Regions from separate parts of the Isoptericola sp. NPDC056605 genome, predicted to be linked through region 2. Evidence: predicted binding sites of a transcription regulator. Region 2 holds the regulator's gene; each other region holds the start of a gene.
What was found. Region 2 encodes LexA, which represses DNA repair genes until DNA is damaged. Its sites were predicted from a motif close to TCGAACANNTGTTCGA; they were not measured.
Positions count from the first base shown of each region.

Region 1: the regulator LexA is predicted to act here: its motif matches at 2,309-2,324, upstream of ruvA (Holliday junction branch migration protein RuvA).
Region 3: the regulator LexA is predicted to act here: its motif matches at 1,964-1,979, upstream of ACFQ8Y_RS05145 (DUF222 domain-containing protein).

Region 1 is NZ_JBHTVT010000004.1:50,361-54,867, reverse strand. It holds gene ACFQ8Y_RS05785 (hypothetical protein) at 1-57, shown strand, start outside; gene pdxT (pyridoxal 5'-phosphate synthase glutaminase subunit PdxT) at 118-762, shown strand; gene ACFQ8Y_RS05775 (YebC/PmpR family DNA-binding transcriptional regulator) at 770-1,528, shown strand; gene ruvC (crossover junction endodeoxyribonuclease RuvC) at 1,639-2,229, shown strand; gene ruvA (Holliday junction branch migration protein RuvA) at 2,354-2,989, shown strand; gene ruvB (Holliday junction branch migration DNA helicase RuvB) at 2,982-4,085, shown strand; gene yajC (preprotein translocase subunit YajC) at 4,251-4,507, shown strand, end outside.
Region 2 is NZ_JBHTVT010000037.1:17,404-21,910, reverse strand. It holds gene ACFQ8Y_RS22185 (DUF5302 domain-containing protein) at 1-190, opposite strand, end outside; gene nrdR (transcriptional regulator NrdR) at 248-754, opposite strand; gene ACFQ8Y_RS22175 (LysM peptidoglycan-binding domain-containing protein) at 859-1,188, opposite strand; gene lexA (transcriptional repressor LexA) at 1,458-2,294, shown strand; gene ACFQ8Y_RS22165 (L-lactate dehydrogenase) at 2,346-3,305, opposite strand; gene ACFQ8Y_RS22160 (ATP-dependent DNA helicase) at 3,315-4,507, opposite strand, start outside.
Region 3 is NZ_JBHTVT010000003.1:202,661-207,167, reverse strand. It holds gene ACFQ8Y_RS05155 (MOSC domain-containing protein) at 1-383, shown strand, start outside; gene ACFQ8Y_RS05150 (hypothetical protein) at 337-1,530, opposite strand; gene ACFQ8Y_RS05145 (DUF222 domain-containing protein) at 2,248-3,678, shown strand; gene ACFQ8Y_RS05140 (response regulator) at 3,716-4,405, opposite strand; gene ACFQ8Y_RS05135 (sensor histidine kinase) at 4,410-4,507, opposite strand, start outside.

The DNA.
Region 1 (4,507 bases), on a different contig from region 2:
TCGTCGAACACCCGCACCTACAACATCGCCCTCGGCCTGATCGGGACGTGCGCCTGATCGGGACGTGCGCCTGAGCGGCCGTCGGCCGGGCGGATCCGTGGCCCCTACACTTCCCCGGTGACCACGACGATCGGAGTCCTCGCCCTGCAGGGCGACGTGCGCGAGCACGCCGCGGCGCTCGAGCAGGCGGGGGCGCGCGCGGTGAGCGTGCGGCGCCCGTCCGAGCTGGACGCCGTCGACGGGCTCGTCCTGCCAGGTGGGGAGTCGACGACGATCGACAAGCTGCTGCGGCTCTTCGAGCTCGCCGACCCGCTGCGGCGGCTGATCGGCGAGGGTCTGCCGGTGTTCGGCTCGTGCGCGGGCATGATCTTGCTCGCCGACCGCATCGAGGGCGGTACCGCCGACCAGCGCACGCTGGGCGGGATGGACGTCGTCGTGCGGCGCAACGCGTTCGGCCGCCAGGTGGACTCGTTCGAGGCGGACCTGCAGGTCGAGGGCGTCTCGGACGCACCGGGCGGCCGCCCGGTGCGCACCGCGTTCATCCGCGCGCCGTGGGTCGAGGAGGCGGGGCCGGACGTCGAGGTGCTCGCCCGCATCCCCGACCGCTGGGCGGACGGCTCCGCGGTGGGGCCCGCCGCCGGTAAGATCGTCGCAGCACGTCAGGGACGGCTGCTCGCCACCGCGTTCCACCCGGAGATCACGGGGGACGCGCGGGTGCACGGGCTGTTCGTCCGGATCGTCCAAGCATCGCGAAGGAGTTAGGGAGCGCATGTCAGGTCACTCCAAGTGGGCCACGACCAAGCACAAGAAGGCGGCGATCGACGCCAAGCGCGGCAAGCTTTTCGCGAAGCTGATCAAGAACATCGAGGTCGCCGCGCGCACGGGTGGCGGCGACCCTGCCGGCAACCCCACGCTGTTCGACGCCATCCAGAAGGCCAAGAAGTCGTCCGTCCCGAACGACAACATCGACCGCGCCCTCAAGCGCGGCTCCGGCGAGGGCGCCGACGCCGTCGACTACCAGACGATCATGTACGAGGGCTACGGCGCGAACGGCATCGCCGTCCTCGTCGAGTGCCTCACGGACAACAAGAACCGCGCCGCCTCCGAGGTGCGCCTCGCGTTCTCCCGCAACGGCGGCAACCTGGCCGACCCGGGCTCCGTGTCGTACCTGTTCTCCCGCAAGGGCCTCGTCGTCGTGCCCAAGGCCGACGGCGTCACCGAGGACGACGTGATGCTCGCCGCCCTCGACGCCGGTGCGGAGGACGTGAGCGACGAGGGCGAGGCCTTCGAGGTGCTCTGCGAGGCCACCGACCTCGTCGCCGTCCGCTCCGCCATCCAGGAGGCGGGCCTCGAGTACGACTCCGCCGACTCCATCTGGCACCCGTCCATGGAGGTCGAGGTCGACGTCGAGGGCGCACGCAAGATCCTGCGGCTCATCGACGCCCTCGAGGACAGCGACGACGTGCAGAACGTCTACGCGAACTTCGACGCCTCCGACGAGGTCATGGCGGCCCTCGACGAGGACTGAGCCCCCCCGGGCGGTCCCCGAGCCGCCGAGGTCGTTCCCGATCCCGCGAGGTAGGACCTGCCTCGGCGTATCTCGGACCCCCTCGGCCCGCCGCGTGAGAGGGTGACGACGTGCGCGTGCTGGGGGTGGATCCGGGGCTGACCCGGTGCGGTGTCGGCGTCGTCGACTCGCTGCCGGGACGGCGGGCGCGGCTCGTCGACGTGGGTGTGGTGGGCAGCGACCCCGCCACGAGCATCGACCTGCGGCTGTTGCACGTCGCCGCCGGGCTGGACGAGTGGCTCGACCGGCACGTGCCCGACGTCGTGGCCGTCGAGCGGGTGTTCGCCCAGCACAACCTGGGCACCGTCATGGGCACGGCCCAGGTGGCCGGTCTGGCGATGGTCGCGGCCGCGCGCCGCGGGATCCCCGTGGCGATGCACACGCCGAGCGAGGTGAAGGCGGCCGTGACGGGATCCGGCCGCGCGGGCAAGGAGCAGGTGCAGCGCATGATCGCGCGCATCCTCGGGCTCGACGACCTGCCGCGACCCGCCGACGCGGCCGACGCGCTCGCCCTCGCCGTGACGCACCTCTGGCGCCCGGCGGGCGCGCTCCAGGGCGGCGAGCGGCACGAGCTCACCCCCGCGCAGCGCGCCTGGGCCGCGGCCGAGCAGTCGGCCCGCAAGGGCAAGCACCGCGGGGCGCCGTCCCGCACCTCGCGCTGACGGGCGGCCACTCCCGGTCGATGCTCGTTCCGCTCGTGTCGCGGCGGACGGCGTCGGCGCCCGTTGTTACAGTGACGCCTCGTACGGGTGTTCGACACCAGACCGGCTCGACGGAAGGACCACGGTGATCGCCTCCCTGACCGGCACGGTCACGCACGTGACGCTGGAGCGGGCCGTGCTCGACGTCGGCGGGGTCGGGTACCTCGTGCACGCCACCCCGGGAACCCTGGCCGGCCTCCGGGTGGGGGAGCGGGCGCAGCTGCACACCACGCTCGTCGTCCGAGAGGACTCGATGACCGTGTTCGGCTTCGCCGAGGCGGACGAGCGCGAGGTGTTCGAGACGGCGCAGTCGGTCTCGGGCGTCGGCCCGCGCATCGCGCTCGCCATGCTCGCCGTGCTGACCCCCGACGCGCTGCGGCGCGCCGTCGCGTCCGAGGACCTCGCGGCGCTGCGGCGCATCCCCGGCGTCGGCCCCAAGAGCGCCCAGCGCCTCGTGCTCGAGCTGTCCGGCAAGCTGGGCGCACCGACCTCTGCCGCCACCGGCGCCGCCGTCCCCGATGCGCCGCCGGTCGCGGCGGGAGACCCGGCGCGCGACCAGGTGGTCGAGGCGCTCGTGGGCCTGGGCTGGGCCGCCAAGGTCGCCCAGGACACCGTCGACCGCGTCCTCGCGGACGCCGGTGACGGGGCAGCCGACGGCCCGGTCGACGTCGCCGCCACGCTGCGGGCGGCGCTGCGCTCCCTGGGCGGCCGGCGTGGCTGAGCCGCTGGAGCCGGAGTACGGCGGCGAGCGGCTCGTCACCTCCTCGGCCGACGACGTCGAGCGCGCGGCCGAGGCGGCGCTGCGGCCCAAGAAGCTGGACGAGTTCGTCGGGCAGCGGGTGGTCCGTGACCAGCTCTCCCTGGTGCTCCAGGCGGCGCTCGCGCGGGACGCGTCTCCCGACCACGTGCTGCTGTCGGGGCCTCCCGGGCTCGGCAAGACGACGCTGGCGATGATCATCGCCGCGGAGCTCGGCACGTCGCTGCGGGTCACGAGCGGCCCGGCGATCCAGCACGCGGGCGACCTGGCGGCGGTGCTCTCCTCGCTCGAGGAGGGCGAGGTCCTCTTCATCGACGAGATCCACCGGCTGGCCCGCCCGGCGGAGGAGCTGCTGTACGTCGCGATGGAGGACTTCCGCGTCGACGTCGTCGTCGGCAAGGGGGCGGGGGCGAGCGCGATCCCGCTGGCGCTGCCTCCGTTCACCGTCGTCGGCGCGACGACGCGGTCCGGCCTGCTGCCGGCCCCGCTGCGCGACCGTTTCGGGTTCACGGGGCACCTCGACTTCTACGACGCCGCCGAGCTGGAGCGCGTCATCATCCGGTCCGCCGGGCTGCTGGGCGTGGACATCCAGCACGCGGCCGCGCACGAGATCGCCGGCCGGTCGCGCGGCACGCCCCGCATCGCGAACCGGCTGCTGCGCCGCGTGCGCGACTGGGCGCAGGTGCGCGGGGACGGCAGCCTCGACCTGCGGGCGGCCCGGGCCGCGCTGGAGGTCTACGAGGTCGACCCGATCGGCCTGGACCGCCTGGACCGCGCCGTCCTCGACGCCGTCTGCCGCCGGTTCGGCGGCGGGCCCGTGGGCCTGGGCACCCTCGCGATGACCGTGGGGGAGGAGCCGGACACCGTGGAGACGGTCGCGGAGCCCTACCTCGTCCGCGAGGGGCTCCTGGGCCGCACGCCGCGCGGCCGGGTCGCGACGCAGGCCGCCTGGGAGCACCTCGGGCTCGAGCCGCCGCCCGGGGCGTGGGGAGCCCCGCTCGGGGGGACGCTGTTCGACGGGTCCGGCGCCGCCGACGGGGACGCCGGGACGCCCCAGTAGACTGGGAGCGCCCCCTGCCGCCGACGGCCCGGGGCCGGAACTCGACGGGTGCCGTGCTCGTTGGGGGCCGTGTGCGCAGGATCCTGCGCCGGCGCGCCGACCGGTGCGCCCCGACGCCCGGCAGTCGGTCGACGACCGTCGGGCAGCGACAGACAAGGACGCTCCGTGGAACTCATCATCCTCTTCGTGGTCCTCGCCGGCCTCATGTTCTTCATGAGCCAGCGGACGCGCAAGCAGCAGAAGCAGCAGGCCGAGTTCCGGTCGCAGCTCGCGCCGGGCCAGGAGGTCATGACCGGTTCGGGACTGTTCGGCACGGTCGTGGAGATCGACGAGGCGGCCGACACGGTCACCATCGAGACGGTCCCCGGCGGCGCGCAGACCCGCTGGCTGCGCGCGGCCATCGCCAAGCGCGTCGACACGCC
Region 2 (4,507 bases):
CGGTGTTGCCGTCCTTGCCGGCGGTGGGGTGGCTGGCGGCGTTCTTCTTCTCCAGCGCCTCCCGGAAGCGCGCCTTCGTGTCCTCGGTGGGCTTCGCCCTCGAGTCGTCCGTCATCACGGTCACCTCGTCGTCGGTCGGGGTGGGTGTGCTCGCGCGGCGGGCCGCGTGGCACCTGGTGCCGTCCAGCATGCCCCGGCGGCCTACCGGACGCCAGGGCATTTCACGCGGACCGGACGCGCCTCCCGCTCAGTCCGTCGCGCCGCGCCCCGCCGCCGCGGGCTCGCCGTCGGCCGCCGACCCGCGCGCCTCGTGCTCCGCCCGCAGCGACGTGATCGCGGTCTCGAAGTCCTCCAGGGACTCGAAGGACTGATACACGCTGGCGAAGCGCAGGTAGGCGACCTCGTCCAGCTCGCGCAGCGGCCCGAGGATCGCGAGACCGACCTCGTTCGCCTCGATCTCCGGCCGACCGGAGGCCCGCAGGGTCTCCTCGACCTTCTGCGCGAGGACGGCGAGGTCGTCGGAGCTCACCGGCCGGCCCTGGCACGCCTTGCGCACGCCCGCCACCACCTTGTCCCGGCTGAACGGCTCGGTCACCCCGGAGCGCTTGGCCACCGACAGGCTGGCCGTCTCGATCGTGGTGAACCGACGCTGGCACGCGGGGCACTGGCGCCGGCGACGGATGGACGCGCCGTCGTCGGAGGTGCGCGAGTCGACGACTCGTGAGTCCGCATGGCGGCAGAACGGGCAGTGCATCGCTGGTCTCCTGCGCTCGGCTCCGGACCGGCGCCCGGCTGCCCGTCAAGGTAAGCGGCGGGCGACCGTCCGCGCAAGCAGGATCCCTGGGAGCGGCGATGCCGTCAGTCCAGCGGGAGCAGGACCACCTGCCCGGTCTGGAGTTCCGCCGAGGTCAGCCCGTTGAGGTCGCGGAGCTCGGCGACGACGTCGCGCAGGTCGTCCCCCGTGTCCCGCACCTGCTGCGCGTACTGCCACAGGGTGTCGCCGGGCGCCACCGTCTGGAGCCGCACCTCGACGCCTGCGCCCGGCGCCTCCGCCACGGCCCGCTGGCCGACCAGGCCCGCGCCCACGAGGACGAGGAGCACCAGTGCCGCGACCACCACCCGTCCCCTGCGGGTCAGCCGGAGCCCTCCGAGCCCGAGGAACCCGTGAGCGTCGCTGGTGCTGCGCACGTTCTGCATCGTCCTGCCTCCGGTCCACGTGGTGCCGCGATGGGCGGCCGCTCCGTCGAGCATCCGTCGTCGAACACCCGTTCGTCGAACACCTGTACGTCGAACTGCTGTACTAGGTGTACCACGTCGGGGCGACACGGTCGAGACCTGATCGAACAGATGTTTGATGTCGGGCCGGAACTGGCTTAGAGTGGCCGACAGCGCGATGGAAGGTTTGTCGGATTTCATCGGCCCGCCCACGGGCCGCGCCCTGCAGGACGGAGAACGCGATGACCAGCGGACGGGACCAGGCCCCGGCGTCCACGACGACGGCGACGTCATGGGCAGCCCAGGACGAGACCCCCGGGGAGGCGGCCGCGTCGACGGTCCCGGCCGGCACCACCACGACCGTGCTGGCGTCGGTGAGCGAGCTCTCGCCCTCGTCCGACCGCCTCACGCCCCGCCAGCGTCGCGTGCTCGAGACCATCCGCAGCTCCGTCGAGGCGCGCGGCTACCCCCCGACCATGCGCGAGATCGGCGAGGCCGTCGGGCTGGCGAGCCCCTCCTCGGTCAAGCACCAGCTCACCACGCTCGAGCGCAAGGGCTACCTGCGCCGTGACCCCAACCGGCCGCGCGCGATCGAGGTCGTCGACCTCGAGTCGCCCGCGACCGGCGGTGCCGTCCCCGACGCCGACGCGGCGCCCGGGTTCGTGGCGGGGTCGCTCGCCGCCTCCGACGCGCAGCCGGCCCAGGCACCGTCGTACGTCCCGCTGGTCGGCCGGATCGCCGCCGGCGGTCCCATCCTCGCGGAGCAGGTCGTCGAGGACGTCTTCCCGCTCCCCCGGCAGGTCGTCGGCGACGGGGACCTGTTCCTGCTCAAGGTCGCGGGCGACTCGATGGTCGACGCCGCGATCTGCGACGGCGACTGGGTGGTCGTGCGGAGCCAGCCCGTCGCCGAGAACGGCGAGGTCGTCGCCGCGATGATCGACGGCGAGGCGACGGTCAAGACCTTCAAGCAGGCCGGCGGGCACACCTGGCTGCTGCCGCAGAACGCCGCCTACTCGCCCATCCCGGGAGACGAGGCGCAGGTGCTCGGTCGGGTCGTGGCGGTGCTGCGCAGCCTCTGAACGGCGCTCCGCCCCGGCCCCGCCCGGCGCCCCGCGTCCGGTCCGGTCCGGTCAGAAGCCCAGCCGGCGCTGCACGGCCCGCATGCTCTCGGCCGACGCACGCAGCCCGGCGACCTCCTCGTCCGACAGCGGGGTGTCGATGGTCTCCCCCACGCCGCGCCGGTCGACGAGGGACGGCACCGACAGGCAGACGTCGCTGATGCCGTAGAAGTCGTCGAGGCGGGAGGACACGTTCATCACGCGGTGCTCGTCGTTGAGCACCGCCTCGATGATCCGGGTCGCCGCCAGGCCGACCGCGTAGTTGGTCGCCCCCTTGCCGGCGATGACGCGGTAGGCCGACTCGACGACGTCGGTCGCGATGCGCTGCCGGGCCGGCGCGTCGAGCGGCGGGCGACCCCGGAAGGGCCGCCAGTCCAGGAGGGGCACGCCGGCGATCGTGGCCGAGCTCCACAGCACGATCTCCGAGTCGCCGTGCTCGCCCGCGATGTTCGCGTGCACGTTCCCGACCGCGACCCCGCAGTGGCGGGCCAGCGCGTCGCGCAGCCGGGACGAGTCGAGGACGGTCCCGCTGCCGAACACCCGGCCCCGGGGCAGGCCGCTGATCTCCTGCGCCGCGTAGGTGACGACGTCGACCGGGTTGGTGACCATGAGGAACACCGCGTCCGGGGCCACCTCGAGCAGGCCCGGCAGGATGGAGCGCGTGAGGCCTACCGTCGCCTCGGCCAGGTCGAGGCGGCTCTGGCCGGGCTTCTGCTTGGCCCCCGCCGTCACCGCGACGATGTCGGCGCCGCGGCACACCTCCACGTCGTCCGAGCCGTCGATCTCGGCCTGAGGGATGAACATCCCCCCGTGCCGCAGGTCGAGGACCTCGGCCTCCACCTTCGCGCGGTTGACGTCCAGGAGGGCGACGGACCGGGCCGCGCCCCGGGCCAGCGCCGCGTACGCGAGGGTGGAACCCACCGCGCCCGCTCCGACGATCGCGAGCTTGGTCGTCCTGCGTGTCTCGTCCACGGCCCCACGCTAGGTGTCGAGACGCCGGAGCGCAGCGCGGACGAGCTCGCCGTCCGTGGTCGGCCAGAAGTCCGGCATGGATCGGGTGAGGAACGACCCGTAGCGCGCGGTCGCGAGCCGGGGGTCGAGGACGGCCACGACCCCTCGGTCGTCGCCCGTGCGCACGAGCCGGCCGGCGCCCTGCGCCAGCAGCAGCGCAGCGTGCGTGGCCGAGACCTGCATGAACCCGTTGCCTCCCGCCTGCTCCACGGACCGCGCCCGCGCCGCCTTCACCGGGTCGTCCGGGCGCGGGAACGGGATCCGGTCCACCAGCACCAGCTGGCAGCTGGGCCCCGGGACGTCGACGCCCTGCCACAACGAGAGGGTGCCGAACAGGCAGGTCGCCGGGTCGTCGGCGAACGCCTTCACGAGGGTCGGAAGCTGGTCGTCGCCCTGGCACAGCACGGGGACGTCCAGCCGCTCGCGCATCGCCTCGGCCGCGGCCTGCGCCGCCCGGCGGGACGAGAACAGCCCGAGGGTCCGTCCTCCGGCGGCCTCGATCAGCCCGGCGATCTCGTCGAGCTGGGCGTCGGTCGTCGGCTCCCGACCCGGCGCGGGCAGGTGCCGCGCGACGTAGAGGATCCCCTGGCGCGGGTAGTCGAACGGGCTGCCGACGTCGAGACCCGTCCAGTCGGCCGTCTCGTCCGTCCCGCCCGAGCCGGCGAGGCCCAGCGACCGCGCCACCGGGTCGAACGTGCCGCCGAGGGTGAGCGTCGCCGAGGTGAAGACTCCCGTGGCCTCGCCCAGCAGGTGCGTGCGGATCAGCCCCGCCACCGCCAGCGGCGCCGCGTGCAGGCGCGTGACGCCGTCGCCCGCCCAGGGCGCGTTCTCCGGCGGGCGCGAGCACCACAGCACGTCCGCCGTCGTGTCCTCCGCCGCCATCCGCTCCGCGACCTCGAAGAGCTGCAGGACGGCCGACTGAGCCATCTTCGTGCCGGCGTCGGGCGCCTCCTGCCCCTTGCCCGGGCCCTGGGGCTTGAGCCGGGTGAGGAGCTCGCGCGCGGCGTCGCGCACCGCGCCGACCGCGGCGCGCAGGTCGTCGGGGAGGCCGAGCGGGAACCGCTCCGCGGGGGCCGTGGCGAGCAGGCTGCCCAGTCGCTGCGAGGCGGCGTCGAGCGCCTCGGTCTCGGTGCCGCCGTGCCGCCGCGCGAGGCGCGCGGCGT
Region 3 (4,507 bases), on a different contig from region 2:
TGAGCGGGGCCGTCGTCGGCGAGCAGTGGCGCGTGGGCACGGCGCTCCTCGAGGCGACGGTGCCGCGCACCCCGTGCCAGACGTTCGCCCGCCGCCTCGGCTCGCCGCCGCGCTGGGTGCGCCGGTTCACGCAGGCGAACCGGACCGGCGCGTACCTGCGGGTCGTGGAGAACGGCGACCTGGGCGCGGGCGACGAGGTCGAGGTGGTGCACCGGCCGTCGCACGGCGTGACGCTCGCGGACTGGTTCGGGGCGTTCAACCGGCTCGACGGCGCGCCCGTGCTCGCCGACGTCGCGAAGGCCCTGGTCGTGGCCCACGACGGCGGCGAGCTGCGCCTCAGCGACGAGCTGCGGGAGCGGGCCGAGAAGTCCCTGGGTCGCTGACCCCGGGGGCGCCCTCGACGGCGTCGCCGACCCCGTACCGGTGGCCCGCGTAGCCCCAGACCGCGAGGGCGAGCGTGGGCCCCCAGAACCACGCGGGGAAGTACAGGGCGCCCGTGGCGCCCATCAGGAGGAGCATCGGGACGGCGGCGCCGCAGAGCATGACGGCGACGATCCCGCCGGGCACGATGGCGGCGGCCGGCGGCACCGGGCGTCCTGCGCGGCGGCCGAACCAACGCGGCAGCCGCTCGCCCCACGGCAGGATCAGGCCGAGCGTGAGCACGATGCCGAGCCAGGCGCCGGACGAGAGCGACAGGCCCTGGATCTTCACCGCCAGCGTCAGCTCCTCGCCGTTGCCGAGCTGCGGCCACGGGGTCAGCCAGCTGGCGCGGGCGAGCGCGTAGGGCAGCGGCCCGAGCGCCGCGAGGATCGTGAACAGCTTCCGGTGCCGGGTGACCCAGGCGGTGGCGGTCCGCAGCGACCCGCGCCGCCAGGCGCGCACGGCGACGAGGCCGCCCCAGGCGGCCGCCGTCGCGAGGGGCAGCAGCACCGCGGGCAGGGCCCACGGCTCGCGCGCGAGCCCTGTCGAGACCGCGCCGACCCAGGTGGCGAACGCGTCGCGGCCGACGACGACGCCGACGACGGCGAGCACCGCGACGGCGGCGAGGGGCAACCGCCACGCGGGGCGGTTGCGGAACACCTGGACGCCCGCCCAGACGGCGAGGACGGGGACCGCGAACGACACGAGGTAGCCGGCGGCGGGGAGCGTGCCCGACCCCTGGGCCAGCAGGCCGAACAGGACGACCTCGCCGGCGCCGACCGGCGCGACGAGGCGCCCGGCGGCGCGGGCGATGGGGCGGGCGAGCGCGGCCGCGGCGGTCACGACGCCGAGCAGCGCGGCCGCGAGCAGGACCAGGACGAGCGACGCCGCGGGCACCAGCCCGGCGGCGAGCATGCGCCCGTCCTCGAGCAGGGGGTCGAGGTCCGGCCGGGCGACGAACCACCCGAGCATGGCCGCCGTGGCGGCGGACGCGACGAGCGCGGCGGCGGCGAGCCGGCGGTCCGGCGGCGGTGCCTCGACGGCGTGCGGGGCGCTGCCGGGGCCGGCGTCGCGCCGGGGGACTTCTCTGGGGACGGACGTGCTGGTCATCGTGCTGCCTCCGGTCGGTCGGTGGGTGTGCTCCCACGCTCGCGCCGGGGGTGGCGGGTGGCCTCCCCCGTGCGGGGGAAGCGCGTCCCCCGCGCACGGGAACCGGCGGGCGGCCGACGGCCGTGATCGCCGGCGGAAGACGGCCTGCGAAGGCTCGCGGCGGGCGGCGGGTGACCATGGCTCGTCCCTCGGACCGACGGGGGCGTGGTTGCTGCCCGGCCGGTCGTCGGACGCGCGATGAACCTCTTGTGGTGTCAGTCGATCCTCGCTAGAGTCGAACACATGTTCGAAGACGACGGAGCTCACGCCGCGCCGCCCGCGGCCGACCCCCGTGGTTCTCGGACGCCCGGCTCCGGTGCGGCCTGTGCCCAGGCCGCACCGGAGCGACGCACGTCGCGCGCGCCGCACGTCACGGCGGCGCGCGCGACGGTCCTCGAACACGTCCTCGCCGGATCGCTCGACGCCGGGTTGGACGAGCTCAGAGGGGATGACGTCAGGTTGGACGACGCCGCATCGGTGGGCCGTACCGATCCGATCGGTGACCACGTCGTCGACGTGCGGTGGGCGCCGACCGACCTGGTGCTCCCCGGTGGGACCGCCCCGGGCGGTGCGATCTTCGGCGGATCGGTTCCTGGCGCAGCGCCCGACCGTCCGGGTGCCGGCGAGGCCGCCGACGCGGTGGGGCCTCGCGTCGGTCGGGATCGTCCGCTGCTCGCCATGCTGGACGACGCCCGCCCGGGCCCGGACCTCGCGGGCACGCTGGCTGCGCTGGACGAGGCCGAGCTGGACGACTTCACGATCCTCGAGGTGCTGGCCGCCTGGGAGCGGGTCGCCGCGTGGGCGCAGGCGGGGTCGGCACGGGTGCTGGCGGAGATGCTGGAGCGCACGAGCGGGTCCTCGCGGCACGAGTTCGTGGTGGACGCTGTCGCGGCGCGGCTCGGGCTGACCCGGCACGCGGCTGCGCAGCACGTCACGGTGGCGCACGGGACCTCCCGGCTGCCCGAGGTCGCGGACGCGCTCGCCGCGGGCGTCGTCGACCGGCGCAAGGCCGAAGCGCTGATCGAGGTGGGGCGGCTGCCCGACGACGTCCGTCGCGAGGTGGTCACCAGCCTGCTGCCCGACGCCGAGCACCTCACCGTGCCGCAGATCCGCGCGCGGCTGCGGCGGGCCGAGATCGAGGCCGACCCGGAGGGCTCGGACGCCCGGCACCGCGCCGCGCGCGCCGAGCGCTTCGTCCGGCTCGAGCCCGTGGACGACGCGATGGCCTACCTCACCGCGTACCTCCCGGCGGACGACGCCGCCCGCGCGTTCGCCGCCATCGACGACGCCGGGCTCGCGATGCGCCGCGCGCCGGGAGAGGCGCGACGGCTCGACGAGTGCCGGGCCGACGCCCTCACCGCGCTCGTCACCGGGCAGCTCGCGACGGGACAGGCCGCGACCGGGCAGCCCGCGACGGGGCAGTCCGCGACCGAGCTGGCTGCATCTGGACGGGCCGCCGGCGGCGGCACCTCGCCGGGCGGGGACGTGGGCGGGCCGGTGCTCGCGTCGCGCTCGCGCGCGGGCATCCGGGTGACGGTCGCGGCGTCGACGCTGCTCGGCTCGGACGACCTGCCCGCGATCCTGGCGGGGCACGGGCCGATCCCGGCAGAGATGGCGCGGACGCTCGCGTCCGACCCGGACGCCGTCTGGCAGCGCCTCTTCACCGACCCGGGCAGCGGGGTGCTCACGGATCTGTCGTCCCGCGCCTACCGGCCGAGCGCGGCGCTGCGGGCGGCCGTCGTCGCGCGGGACGTCACGTGCACGTTCCCCGGCTGCCGGGTGCCCGCCGCCGCGAGCTCCGACCTCGACCACGTCGAACCCTTCGACCCCGCGTCCGACGCCCCGCAGACCCACGGCGGCAACCTGCACGCGCTGTGCCGCACCCACCACCGCGCCAAGACGGTCGGCGGGTGGCGGGTCGAACGCGACCCGGTCGACGGGCGCACCACGTGGACAGCCCCTACCGGTCACCGGTTCGACCGGCCGCCCGTCGTCCATGGACCACCTGACGAGATCCCGCCTTACCAGATCTCACGCGACCAGGACCCGCCGGCCGGGGGCCTCGACGCGTGCGGCCGGCCTGGTGAGGGACCGTTGCCGCCGTTCTGAACAGACCGCGTGCTCCGGGACCGACCTCGGCGGTGGATCAGGGCATGACGTTCCCTGCTCTCCCGGGCTCCACGAGGCCCGACTCGTAGGCCATGACCACTGCCTGCGTCCGGTTGGTCGCACGGAGCTTGGCCAGAACGTTCCCCACGTGCGTCTTCACGGTCTCCACGGTCACGTACAACCGAGCGCCGATGTCCTGGTTGGACAGCCCGCCCGCCATGAGTCGCAGCACGTCCAGCTCCCTGGCCGTCAGCGTTCCCTCGGGAACGGTCTCCACCGCGGCGGGGCGTGCCAGTGCCAGGCGACGCACGGCCTCGGGGAACAGCAGGGTCTCGCCGGAGACCACGAGACGGAGGGCGGCCGCGATCCGCTCCGCCGGTGCCCGCTTCAGCAGGAACCCGTCGGCGCCCGCGCGCAGCGCGTCGTAGACGTACTCGTCGTTCTCGAACGTCGTCACCACGACGACCCTCGGCGGCCCCGGCGCATCCTGGCGCGGTGCCGTCTCGCGCAGCACGGCATCACGGAGCGCGACCGTCGCCGCGATCCCGTCCATCACCGGCATCCGCACGTCCATCAGGACCACGTCCGGGCGGAGGCTCAGCACCAGCGGTACGACCTCCGCGCCGTCCGCGCCCTCTCCCACCACCTCGATGTCGGGCTCCAGGGACAACAGGGCCCGCAACCCTCTCCGGGTGAGCTCCTCGTCGTCCACGATCAGCACGCGCACGCCGTCACCCCCGCCCTGTCGACAGGGGCAGTCGGGCCGAGAGGCGCCATTCCGGTCCCTCCGGCCTGTCGACCGGGCCGAAGGTCGCTGCTCCTCGCAGCG